Regions from separate parts of the Devosia sp. Root105 genome, predicted to be linked through region 1. Evidence: predicted binding sites of a transcription regulator. Region 1 holds the regulator's gene; each other region holds the start of a gene.
The links. Region 1 encodes LexA, which represses DNA repair genes until DNA is damaged. Its sites were predicted from a motif close to TGTTCNNNNTGTGTTCNG; they were not measured.

Region 1 (3,088 bases):
CTGGGCGGCCTCGTGGCAAAGTCGCAGGTGCTCACCGCTCGGGGTGGACATGCAGTGCGATACCGTCTCTCCCGCCCCTTGCGCGCCTACGCCGCCGAACGGCTCGCCGCGTCAGAGGATTTGCCTCGGACGGCACGGCGTCATGCCGACCTCGCCCTGTCGCATGTCATCAATGCCCTCGAGGCGTGGCAGAAGCTGTCACGTGCCGAGTGGCTGGAACGGCATGGCGACCTGGTCGAGGAGGTCCGCGAGGCACTCGACCGGTGCCTTTCGCCGCATGGCGACCTGGACGCCGGCGCCCTCCTCGCGGCCCATGCGAGCCCCCTGCTGCTGCGGGGTGGCCACTATGACGAGATGCGTAGCCGCGCCGTGACAGCTCTACGGGCCGGAGCGCTTCTGCCAGCCAAACTGCGGTTCCGGCTGCATCTGCAACTGGCGACGCTGACGGAAGATCGCGCCGGTCCGCTGCGCATCGAAGGCCGGCACTTGCTCGAGGCGGCCCGCCTTGGCCGCACCATGGCCGCCGCATGGGCCGATGCGGAACTTCTGCTGGTCCGCTCGGCCCTGGCGCTGCGCACCGGTCACCTCCAGCGCTCCGCCGGGCTGTCGCAGGCGGCTCTTGCCAATGCCCGCGCTGCCGGACGTCGCGATCTGGCGCAAACCGCGGACCGGTTGCAGGCTGAGGCGCTGCACTATGCCGGCGACCATGCCGCCTCGGCCCGCCTCGCCAACGCCATGATCGCTGGCCCCGACTGGCAATTGCCGGCGCCGCTCGCCATTCTGACCTCCCCGCCGAGGGGCGCCCTGCGCGTCCTGGAGGCGCGCCGGCTGTGGCTGCTGGGCAAGCCCGACCAATCCCGCCACCTGCTGTTCGAGGCGCTGAACTTCGCGGCCGAGCAAGGTCCCTGGGCCCTCTGCGAAGCGATTGGCCTGGGCGCCTGCCCTTTGCTGCTGTGGTACGGCGAGGATGACCGAGCCGTTGGCTACATCACGCAACTGGAGCGCGCGGCCGAGCATGCCGGGCTGCCGCTCTGGACCTCATGGGCCGATCTCTACCGCAAGGTGATGATCCACATCGCCGTCCGCGAAGGCCGTCGCAGCGAAAGCGCCATCCTGTTGCAGCCGGCGAGCTTCCTGCAGGCCGAGACCTGGGTGACGCTCACCGGCTCGCTGCGCGGGCTGAAGCTCTCCCCCGAACACAGCAGCGGCTGGTGCCGACCCGAGATCCTGCGGGCCTTCGCCCTCGCGAGGGTCGCCGATGGCGATATCGAGGCCGGCACGCGGCTGCTGCGGGAGGCCATCGATCTCGCTCGAACCCAGGGAGCGCTCGCCTGGGAACTGAGGGCCACGATGAGCCTCGCACGCCTGTGGTCGAGGGACCGGCGGACTGCCGCCTACGAGCTCCTTGCCGGCACTCACCACGCCTTCACCGAAGGCAAGGCTACCTCGGACCTCCTTGCCGCCACGGCCCTCCTCCGCCGCCTCGCCAATGGGTGACAGCAGCGGCGTTCCTGGACCCGACACCTGCTCATTCCGCTCGCTGCGCCCCCAATCGTAACGCAATATTCACCGCTCGATTGCAGAACATAACTGGAACACGTATAACACGTTCAGTCTTTGTTCCGATTCTGCTCACGGAGCCGCCCATGCTTACGCGCAAGCAACACGAACTGCTGATGTTCATCCACGAGCGGATGAAAGAGTCCGGCATCCCACCCTCGTTCGACGAGATGAAGGACGCGCTCGACCTGAGGAGCAAGTCCGGCATCCATCGGTTGATCACCGCGCTGGAAGAGCGTGGCTTCATCCGGCGCCTGCCCAACCGGGCCCGCGCGCTCGAGGTGATCAAGCTGCCGGATTCGATGAACCCCTCGCTCGGTGGTCGCAAGGCCCGCTTCGAGCCCTCGGTCATCGAGGGTAACCTCGGCAAGGTGTCGGCGCCTCCGGCCCGCCCCTCGGCACCGGTGGTCAATGCCGACTCCTATCGGGCGGTGACGATCCCGGTAATGGGCCGCATCGCGGCAGGCACGCCGATCGAAGCGATCCAGACCCACAGCCACTCCATCATGGTGCCGCCTGAAATGCTGGGGCCTGGTGAGCACTATGCACTGGAAGTCCGCGGCGATTCGATGATCGACGCCGGCATCTTCGATGGCGACACCGTGCTGATCAAGAAGCAGGACGCGGCCTCGACCGGCGAGATCGTGGTCGCCCTCGTCGATGACGAGGAAGCGACGCTGAAGCGGCTTCGCCGCCGCGGCAACTCCGTTGCGCTCGAAGCGGCCAACCCGGCCTACGAGACCCGCATCTTCCCGCCTGACCGGGTGAAGGTGCAGGGCCGGCTGGTTGGCCTCTTGCGCAAATACTGACCTCCAGACCCACCGCCAATCGGGTCCTTGGGCCGGCAGCCTTGCCGGCCCTTTTTCTTATGAAACCGAACCTCCCCGCCGATATTTGCACTAGGGCCGGGCCGGCAAAGACGTTACGGTCCGCGCCGCCAAGGGAGGCTTCAGGCATCCTCGGGCAGCGCCTCCATGCAAATGGCCGTCGCGATCGTACCAGGAGAGTGGACAACCTTCCCGATCGCGCTTTAGCGGCATGGCGGTGCGCAGCAAACGTGCAGCGCCAGGGAGAAGGTTTTGGCAGCAGAGGTCGAATGGGTCGCCGTTGATTGGGGCACTTCCAATCTGCGCGCATGGGGCATCGACGCCGCCGGCGAGATCGCCTTCGCGCGCTCGTCGCCGGATGGCATGGGTCGCCTCAGCCGCGAACAATACCCCGATGTGCTGACCTCGCTGCTCAGCGGTGTCGCCGAGGATGTCGAAGACGTGCTGATCTGCGGCATGGCCGGCGCCCGCCAGGGCTGGATCGAGGCCCCCTATCTCGACGCGCCGGCCGAGCTTGGTCGCCTCGTTCAAGGCGCGGTGGCGCCCGACATGCCCGGTCCGCTCAACCCCCGCATTCTTCCCGGCGTCTGCCTGCGTGATGTCGGCGCCGAGGACGTGATGCGCGGCGAGGAAACCCAGTTGCTGGGCCTGTCATCGTTGCTCCCGGGCTTCTCCGGTCTGGCGGTGATGCCCGGCACCCA
Region 2 (3,088 bases), 290 kb from region 1:
AGAGAACGCCCGCAACATCGCCCATCAATCTGGGCGGGGAGGGGGCCGAAATGTGCACGCTGTGGAAAAGGCCGAAAAGCAAGGAGCCGGGCACATGGCCCGGCTCCTCAAAAACTCAACGATGGCCAGCCCTTAGAGCTGGCGGATGGTCACGGGCCGGTCGTCGTTCCAGGCGACGGCATTGCGCAGCGGCAGGCCGAACTGGCTTTCCTCGATCTCGAACACATCGCCGGGCTCGGTCTTGATGCCGTCGGCAAAGCTCAGCGTCGCGGTGCCGAACATGTGGACGTGGATGTCGCCCGGCTGGCGGAACAGGTCGTACTTGAAGTGGTGGTGCTCGAGGTTGGCGATGGTGTGGCTCATGTTGTCCTCACCCGAGAGGAACGGCTTCTCCCACAGCACCTTGCCGGCGCGCAGGATCCGCGACATGCCCGAGACGTTGCGCGGCAGCTCGCCAACCCGCAGCTCCGGCCCGAACGAGCAGAAGCGGAGCTTGGAATGGGCGAGGAACAGGTAGTTCACCCGCTCGGTCACGTGGTCGGAGAACTCGTTGCCGAGCGCGAAGCCAAGGCGGAAAGGCGTGCCGTCCTTGCCGATATAGTAGATGCCGGCGATCTCGGGCTCCTCGCCGGCGTCCTTGGCGAAGGCAGGCGAGGGGATCGGCTGGCCCGGCGCGGTGACGGTGTAGCCGTTGCCCTTGTAGAACCATTCGGGCTGCACGCCGATCTCGCCCGGCGCGGGCTTGCCGCCTTCGAGACCCATGCGGAACATCTTCATCGAATCGGTCAGCGGCGCTTCAGCCTGCTGCTGGTTCGACTTGTGCATGGCGTCGCGGGTCGAAGCCGAACCCAGGTGGGTAAGGCCAGTGCCGGTGACGTAGAGGTGCGACGGATCGACATGGTCGATCGGGGCAAGCAGGCGGCCCTCACGGGCGAGCGCCTCGCGATCGAGCTTGGCGCCGAGGCCCTTCTCGATGACCACGGCGCGCAGCGACAGCCCGCGCTCGGCGGCTTCGGCAGCGAGCGCATAGACGCTCTGGGCTCCGGTGACCACGCTGGTGACGCCGCCTTCGGTGGCGCCGACGGCGCGCGCGCCCTTGTCGTCCTGGAACTGGATGAGATGCATGAAGCCCATTCCCTTGATTTTCGTTGCCGCCCTATAGCGCGGCGCAGCCGCGATTGCATTTGGATTTTGGATGTAGATCACCAACGCGGGTGCCAAGGGTGCGCAGCGGTCGAATCGCAAGGCGCCGGTGCGTAAGGAACAGCGAATTTACCCCCTTGACGATTTGGAAACGAAATGAGAACAGAATGAGTACATTAGATGGACATCTTATCGGTTTGCGCGGCGCAGACCGAAGTGGAATAAGGGAGACCGGTGATGGCTGCTGTTGCGCCTCTACGAGTTATTGAGGGATCGATGGATAAGGAGAAGGCGCTGGCAGCAGCGCTGAGCCAGATCGAGCGGAATTTCGGCAAGGGCACGGTGATGCGCTTCGGCGAGGGCGCCATTGCCCAGGTCGAGGCGATTTCCACCGGCTCGCTCGGACTGGATATCGCACTGGGCATCGGTGGGTTGCCGCGCGGCCGCATCGTGGAAGTGTTCGGGCCGGAAAGCTCGGGCAAGACCACGCTGGCGCTGCATGTGGTGGCCGAGGCGCAGAAGAACGGTGGCATCGCCGCCTTCGTCGACGCCGAGCATGCGCTCGATCCGATCTACGCCAGGAAGCTCGGCGTGAAGGTCGATGAGCTGTTGATCTCGCAGCCCGATACCGGCGAGCAGGCGCTCGAGATCGCCGATACGCTGGTGCGCTCCGGCGCCGTCGACGTGCTGGTGGTCGACTCGGTGGCCGCACTGACCCCGAAAGCCGAACTCGAAGGCGAGATGGGCGATTCGATGCCGGGCCTGCAGGCGCGCCTGATGAGTCAGGCGATGCGCAAGCTGACCGGCTCGATTTCGAAGTCGAAGGCGATGGTGATCTTCATCAACCAGATCCGCATGAAGATCGGCGTGATGTACGGTTCGCCCGAAACCACGACCGGCGGCAATGCGCTGAAGTTCTACTCCTCGGTCCGCCTCGATATCCGCCGCATCGGCGCGATCAAGGAGCGTGAGGAAGTCATCGGCAACCAGACACGCGTCAAGGTGGTCAAGAACAAGCTGGCTCCGCCGTTCCGCCAGGTCGAGTTCGACATCATGTATGGTGAAGGCATCTCCAAGACCGGCGAACTGCTCGATCTCGGCGTGAAGTCGGGACTGGTCGAGAAGTCCGGCGCCTGGTTCTCCTATGACAGCCAGCGGCTGGGGCAGGGGCGTGAAAACTCCCGCCAGTTCCTCAAGGACAACCCGGCGATCGCCGACCAGATCGAAAAGGGCGTGCGCGAAAGCTCCGGCATCCTCGGCGAAGCGCTGTTGGCCGGGCCGGAAGGTGACGAGGGCGACGACGGGGACGCGTGATCGGACCCGCCGGGATGTGAAGAAGAGGGCGCCCAGGTGGCGCCCTTTCGTTTTGAGCGGTGGGTTGCGTTTCCACGATCGTGCCATTCACGCCGGCGCTGGTGGGTAAACTCAATTGTGCCCATCCACCGGCCGTCATCCCGGCGAATGCCGGGACCCACTGCTCGGACAATGGACTGGGTACGAACCCCGCCGGTCCGTCACAGCAAGGTCGGATGGGTCGACGTTGGCGGAATGTTTGTTGCACTGGGTCCCGGCGTTCGCCGGGATGACGGCCGGTGCTTGTTGCGGGACTGACGACAGTGCGATCTCCGCGTCCTACGCACCCAATCTGACACCTCTCCCCACCCTGCGCTGGACACAACCGCAAGCCCCGCGATAGAAGGCCTTTCCTGTTGTTCTTGGCGGGGCTCATGGCCTCGCCATTTGTCTGTAAGAGACCCGTCATGACGAGCGTGAACGATATCCGGTCGAGCTTTCTGAGCTACTTCGCGAACAATGGTCACGAAGAAGTCGCATCGAGCCCGCTGGTGCCGCGGAACGATCCGACCCTGATGTTCACCAATGCCGGCATGGTGCAGTTCAAGAACGTCTTCACCGGCGTCGAGAAGCGCGACTATGTGCGGGCGAC
Region 3 (3,088 bases), on a different contig from region 1:
CCCTCGACCAGGTTGGCGATCACCTGGCCGCGCCAGCGTACATAGCCGTCGGTGGCGAGCACCAGCTCTTCGTTGGGCGCACCGGCGACTCGCTCGGCGCGTTTGGCGATTTCAGGCGCCACGACCTGCGCCGCGGCTGCCGCCACGCCTTTGGCATCGCCACCTTCCGACCGAGCCAAGGTGAAGCGGAAGCCCTCGATGGAGCCAATCAGGTGGCCTTCGAGGCTCACCTCGCCGCGGTCGTTAATTTCAGGCGATACCATATGCTTGTCTCTCAGGTGGCGCATAAGCACCGAAGTGCGACGATCGACGAAACGTTGAGTGAGACGCTCGTGCAGAGCGTCGCTCAGTCGATCTTCAATGTCCCGGGTCTTTTCGCGCCAATATGCGGGGTCTTCAAGCCAGTTCTTGCGGTTGGCGACAAAGGTCCATGTCCGGATCTGCTTGATCCGATTGGAAAGCGTATCAATGTCGCCTGTGACATTGTCGCAGAACCGCACCTGCTCGGCAATCCAGTCGGCGTCGACATGGCGGTGGCGGGTGAGGTCGAGATAGATGCGGGTAATGATCTCGCCGTGCTGCGCCGGCGAGATATCGCGGTAATCCGGGATGCCGCAGCACTCCCATAAGAGCCGCACCGCCGCCTCGCTTTTTGCCGCAGCGCCGGCCTCGTTGCGGGCGACGAACTCCAGCGCATGCTGGTCGGTGGCGACGGGAACGCGGGTCAGGCCCCTGAGCGTGGGCGTCTGGTCGAGGCTATGGCGCAGGTCTTCGATCGAGGCGAAATCCAGCTCCGCGTTGCGCCATTGTATCACCCGGATCGGCTCGAAATCATGGGTCTCGAGGCGCTTGACCAGTTCCTCGTCGAAATCGGGGGCGTGGCCGGTGACGCCGAAGCTGCCGTTGTGCATGTGGCGGCCGGCGCGGCCGGCGATCTGGCCGAACTCGGCTGGGGTCAGCTGCCGGGTCTGGTGGCCGTCGAACTTGTGGTCGTCGGCAAAGGCGACGTGATGCACGTCGAGGTTGAGGCCCATGCCAATGGCATCGGTGGCGACGAGAAAATCGACGTCGCCGTTCTGGTACAGGTCGACCTGGGCGTTGCGGGTGCGGGGCGAGAGCGCCCCCATCACCACGGCGGCGCCGCCGCGTTCGCGCCGGATCAGCTCGGCGATGGCGTAGACCTGGGTGGCCGAGAAGGCGACGATGGCGGAGCGCTTGGGCTGGCGGGAGATCTTCTTCGAACCGGCGTAGAGCAGCTCGGAAAAGCGCGGGCGCTGGATGATCTCGGCATCGGGCAGCAGCGCGCGGATCAGCGGCGTCATGGTGGCGGCGCCGAGCAGCAGGGTTTCACTGATGCCGCGGGCATGCAGCAGCCGGTTGGTGAAGACGTGGCCGCGGTCGAAATCGGTCGCCACCTGGATTTCATCGATGGCGACGCATTCGACCGGCACGTCGAGCGGCATGGCCTCGACCGTGCAGACCCAGTAGCGCGGTTTGGCCGGAACGATCCGCTCCTCGCCGGTGACCAGCGCCACGTGCTGGGCACCGATCCGGTCGACCACCTTGTGGTAGACCTCGCGGGCGAGGAGCCGCAGCGGCAGGCCGATCATCCCCGAGCGGTGCGCGAGCATCCGTTCGATGGCGAAGAAGGTCTTGCCGGTATTGGTGGGCCCAAGGATCGCCTTGAGCGAGGAGGCGGAAGCGGGAGTCATCGCGCCCTATTTAGGTGATCGAAAGCCAACAAACGAGTGTCTCGTCGCGGAACAAATAAGCGAGGTCGCTGGCGCTGGCGTTAACCATTGGTACGAACGAAGAACAAACCGGAAAGGAATCGGTTGCGACTCGGAAATCCGTGTTTGTTCACTACAGCATATGGTGGGTGGCTTGGTCAGCGACCCGCTAGCGCCACGGCATTCCTGTGGCATCCGGCGCAATCCCCGGAAATCGCGTTCAGGAAGGTTTCGAAGCGGTTAATTGCGGGCGGTTTAGGGCTCGAATCGGCCAAGTGTGAACGAGGCGTAAAGCCTTCACCCGCAAAGATTTTTGTGGCCTTCATGCCTTAGGTGCCTGAACAATGGCTGCTCACGCCGCCGCGTTGGCAAAATAGCCGTTGACCGTCCCGGAATGACACGCGGATTTTGGTAACACCCGGTTAACCATGATTTCCGCCGCCCGGCCGGCAGCCCCACTTGGAGGCATGCCGGCACGAGGGACCACGGGTCTGTTGCCGGTGGTCCGGGGCGCGGAAGTCGGGGGCAGCGGCCCCGGGGTTTTAGCACTCGGCGACGAGTGGGACCCAGTTGGACTGGATGGGCGTGCCGGCGACGACGACGCGGTATTCGGCGTCGACTGGATTGTTGATCACGAGATTCTGCGTGTAGCTGCCCATGACGATGCCGTTGGCGCCCTTCACGGTGGTGACAGCGTAAGGACCGCCGACGGCGCCGCCCTTCTTCACCAGCAGAATGTTGATGGTGCCGGGCTTGTTGGTTTCGACCCAGGCGGTGAGCTTGCCATTGCCCGGGCAGATATTGTTGGGCGGCGGGATGATGCCGAGCTGGATGCTGGTCGGCACGAGCTTGCCCGGGCCGGGGGTGGCGATCTTCAGGTCGAGGGCACTGGCGGCGCCAGCGAGCGCGACCGTAGTGGCGAGAGCGGCGATGCCGAGTTTCACGATGGTCATCAATTCCTCCTTGGCGCGAGCCTTGGAGGAGAAAATGCCGTCGCGCGCTTGAACGCGTGCTGAGGCAAGGGTTTAGCTGACGTTCATCGCCAGAGCATTTCACCGTTCGTTGAATCGGTGAATGCTCTACGTCTTTGATGTGGTCGCGCTTTCGAGGTGGAAAAGTCTGCAACTTTTCCTGAAAGCCGCAGGGGGTACGGCTATTCGGCGAGCTCGGTCAGCACCACCGAGAGGTCACCGGCTTCGGTGGTCACCAGCGCCCGGTAGGGGATGTAGTAGCCGGCTGCCTGGAGCGGCGCGTACCAGACGAGGATGCGCTCGTTCCTGGCGAGATAGGTGGTGATCTCGTTGTTGGTATAGTGCCCGGAGATCGGGGTGTAATGCATCGAGCACAGCACCAGCGGC
Region 4 (3,088 bases), on a different contig from region 1:
TGAGTTGGGTCCCTGCTTTCGCAGGGATGACACCCGGTGGGTAGGCCAGGCCGAGCTCAATCACAAAGTGCTGATGCGCTCTACAGCGGCTTTTCCGCCAAGCCGCGGAAGGCGTCGGGGACTGAGCGATCGAGCTCGAGCGTCGCCGAGGCATAGCCGATGGCTTCGCGGCCGAAGCGGATGCGGACGGCGTCCATGGCCCGATCGGCGCTAAGGCGCGAGGCGCCGCGCCGGGTGCCGGGGCGGCGGGCGTCGTCGGCGAGGTCGAGCGGCAGTTCGAGCTGCACCAGCGGATCGCGCTCGAGCTGGGCCACCGAGATGGCGAGCAGGGTGATGGTGCGCTCGTCGGGGTGATCGGCCTGGACGACCCGCACCAGGTCCTCGGCGATCTCGGCGAGGCTCACAGTGGCCGAAATCGGCTGGTCGATGGTGATCGAGCGGGTGACGGCGCGCAGGTCGCGGAAGCGGACACGCGCCGTGATGGTGTGGCCGTGCCAGGATTTCACCCTGAGCCGCGAGGCGATGCGATCGGCGAGGTGATGCAGGGTCGGCCGGTAGATCCGTTCGATGAACGGCTTTTTGCCGAGCGCCGACTGGGCCCCGGCGGAGCGGGCGCGCTGGTTGGTGACGATGCCGCGCGGGTCGCGGTTCCAAGCCAGCGCGCTGAGCTTTTCGCCGGCGGCATGGCCGAGGATATGCTGCACCCACTCGGTGCGCTGTTCGGCCAGCTGGCCGATGGTGAGGATGCCCTCGTCCTCGAGCTTGCCCTCGGTGACCGGGCCGACGCCCCACATCAGGCTCACCGGCAGCGGGTGCAGGAACTCGAGCTCGCGCACCGGATCGACCACCACGAGACCATCGGGCTTGGCCACCTGCGAGGCGATCTTGGCCAGATGCTTGGTGCGCGCCACGCCGACCGAGATGGGGAGGCCGAGCTCGGCCCGGACGCGGGCGCGAACCGTGCGGGCAATGGTTTCGGGGCTGCCGAACAGGTGCTCGCAGCCGGCGACATCGGCAAAGGCTTCGTCGATCGAGATGCGCTCGACCAGTGGGGTGTAGTCGTCGAGGATGCCGATCGCCGCGTCGCCCAGCCGCTGGTACTCCTCGAAATGGCCGCCGGTGAAGATCAGCTCGGGGCAGAGTTCCTTGGCCGCCCAGCCGGACATGCCGCCGTGCACGCCGAAGGCCTTGGCCTCGTAGGAGGCGGCCAGCACCACGCCGCCGCCGACGGCAATCGGCTTGCCGCGCAACTCCGGGTTCAGCAGCTGCTCGACCGAAGCGTAGAAGGCATCGAGATCGGCGTGGAGGATCGTGGCGGCGGGCTCCATCCGGGATTCTCCGTGGCGCAATGAGAACATAAAGCGAACGAAGCGTTGGGCTTGTCAAGCGGCTCGCCGGCGGCGGATGGTGCTGCGGGGGATCGGGAGGGCGCGATGCGGGCAATGGTCTATTCGGCATATGGCGGGGTGGAGCAGCTGCGGCTCGCCGAGGTGGCGCAGCCGGTTCCGAGGCCGGGCGAGGTGCTGATCCGGGTCAAGGCGGCGTCACTCAATTCATGGGATTGGGACCTCTTACGCGGCCAGCCGTTCCTCGCGCGGTTGGGCGGGTTGTGGCGGCCGCAGCACGCGATCCTCGGCGCCGACGTTGCCGGCATCGTCGAGGCGCTGGGCGAAGGGGTGAGTCGCCTCGCCGTTGGCGACAGGGTGTTCGGCGATCTCAGCGGGGCGAACTGGGGCGGGTTTGCCGAGTATGTCGCGGCGCCGGAAGCGGTGCTGGCCAGGATCCCCGACCCGGTGAGCTTCGAAGCCGCCGCAGCGACGCCGCAGGCGGGCCTGCTGGCGTGGCAAGGCGTGCGTTGGAAGGGCGAGGTGCGGGCCGGCGACCAGGTGCTGGTCAATGGCGGGGGTGGCGGCGCCGGAACGTTTGCGATCCAGCTGGCAAAGCGCGCCGGTGCTGACGTGACCGGCGTCGACCGGGCAGCGAAGCTCGAGCTGATGCGCAGGATGGGGGCGGAGCGGGTGATCGACTATCGCGCCGAGGACTTTGCGGCGGGCACAGAGCGGTATGACCTGATCATCGACATGGTGGCGTCGCGGCCGCTGGCGCAGTTCCGCCGCACGCTCACGCCTACCGGGCGGCTGGCGGTGGTGGGTGGCACGACACCGACCATCCTTGCCGTGGCAACGCTCGGGGCGATGAGCTCGAAGCCTGGCGGGCAGCAGCTCGGGCTGGTGCTGCACCAGCCGGATGCGGGGCAGCTGACGGAGCTCGGGGCGCTGATCGCGGCCGGCGCGGTGACGCCGGCGATCGACCGGGTCTATCCGCTGGCGGAGACGGCGGCGGCGTTTCAACGGATCGGCGCCGGGCAGGCGCTGGGGAAGCTGGTGGTGGTGCCGTGAGGGCGTGTGGGCCGTTGCGGAGCCTCTTGAGGCTCGAACCCAGCTAAGAACACCGGTGGGTGAGTTCGAGGCCAGCTACCCCCGCGCCAGCGCCAGCAGCCGTTCGTTCTCCTCCGGCACGTTCTCGGCCAACCGCGCCGCGGCGATGATCGGCAGCCAGGCGCGGACCTCGGTTTCGGTCAGCGCACCGGTAGCAAGGTAGCGTTCGAGGTAAGCGTCGGCCAACTCGTGGCCGGCGCCGTGGCGCATCAGGAGGTAGGAGCGGGCGACGTCGGCGGCGGGTGGGCCGGAGGTGGCGTCGGGCCAATCGACGATCATCGCGGCGCCGGGCGGCCCGATGATGTTGAAGGGGTGGAAATCGCCATGGCAGAGGCGGTTGCCCTCTGGCAGTTCCGCCAGCCGCTCCAGCAGGCTGGCGCGCAGTGCGGCCTCGAGGTCGACGCGGCCGAGGCGGTCGGCGAGGCGCGGCTTCAGCGGCGAAAGGCGAACTTCGGTGCGGGCATGGATAGCGAGGTGGAGCTGCACCATGGCCTCGAGCGCCGCGGGCAGCAGCGCCGGGTCGGCGGCGGCGAGGCTGGCCAGCGGCTGGCCCGGGGCGCGGTCCATGACGAGGCCCCAGCGGCCGGCATAGGGACCGGCTGCGTGTACCGCCGGGGTCGGCAGGCCATGATCGCCGACGATGGCGAGGA

Region 2: recA (recombinase RecA) is a predicted target of LexA. The motif match lies at 1,291-1,308, and genes of this name have one in related genera.
Region 3: ASC68_RS25805 (helicase-related protein) is a predicted target of LexA. The motif match lies at 1,801-1,818, and genes of this name have one in related genera.
Region 4: dinB (DNA polymerase IV) is a predicted target of LexA. The motif match lies at 1,351-1,368, and genes of this name have one in related genera.

What each region holds. Positions count from the first base shown of each region.
Region 1 covers NZ_LMCR01000016.1:99,459-102,546, forward strand. The annotation lists gene ASC68_RS16480 (winged helix-turn-helix domain-containing protein) at 1-1,497, shown strand, start outside; gene lexA (transcriptional repressor LexA) at 1,647-2,369, shown strand; gene ASC68_RS16490 (2-dehydro-3-deoxygalactonokinase) at 2,640-3,088, shown strand, end outside.
Region 2 covers NZ_LMCR01000016.1:384,872-387,959, reverse strand. The annotation lists gene araD1 (AraD1 family protein) at 133-1,125, opposite strand; gene recA (recombinase RecA) at 1,381-2,457, shown strand; gene alaS (alanine--tRNA ligase) at 2,904-3,088, shown strand, end outside.
Region 3 covers NZ_LMCR01000020.1:67,119-70,206, reverse strand. The annotation lists gene ASC68_RS25805 (helicase-related protein) at 1-1,712, opposite strand, end outside; gene ASC68_RS25800 (hypothetical protein) at 2,273-2,683, opposite strand; gene ASC68_RS25795 (DUF3108 domain-containing protein) at 2,884-3,088, opposite strand, start outside.
Region 4 covers NZ_LMCR01000001.1:730,853-733,940, forward strand. The annotation lists gene dinB (DNA polymerase IV) at 81-1,328, opposite strand; gene ASC68_RS03410 (NAD(P)-dependent alcohol dehydrogenase) at 1,434-2,399, shown strand; gene ASC68_RS03415 (aminoglycoside phosphotransferase family protein) at 2,475-3,088, opposite strand, start outside.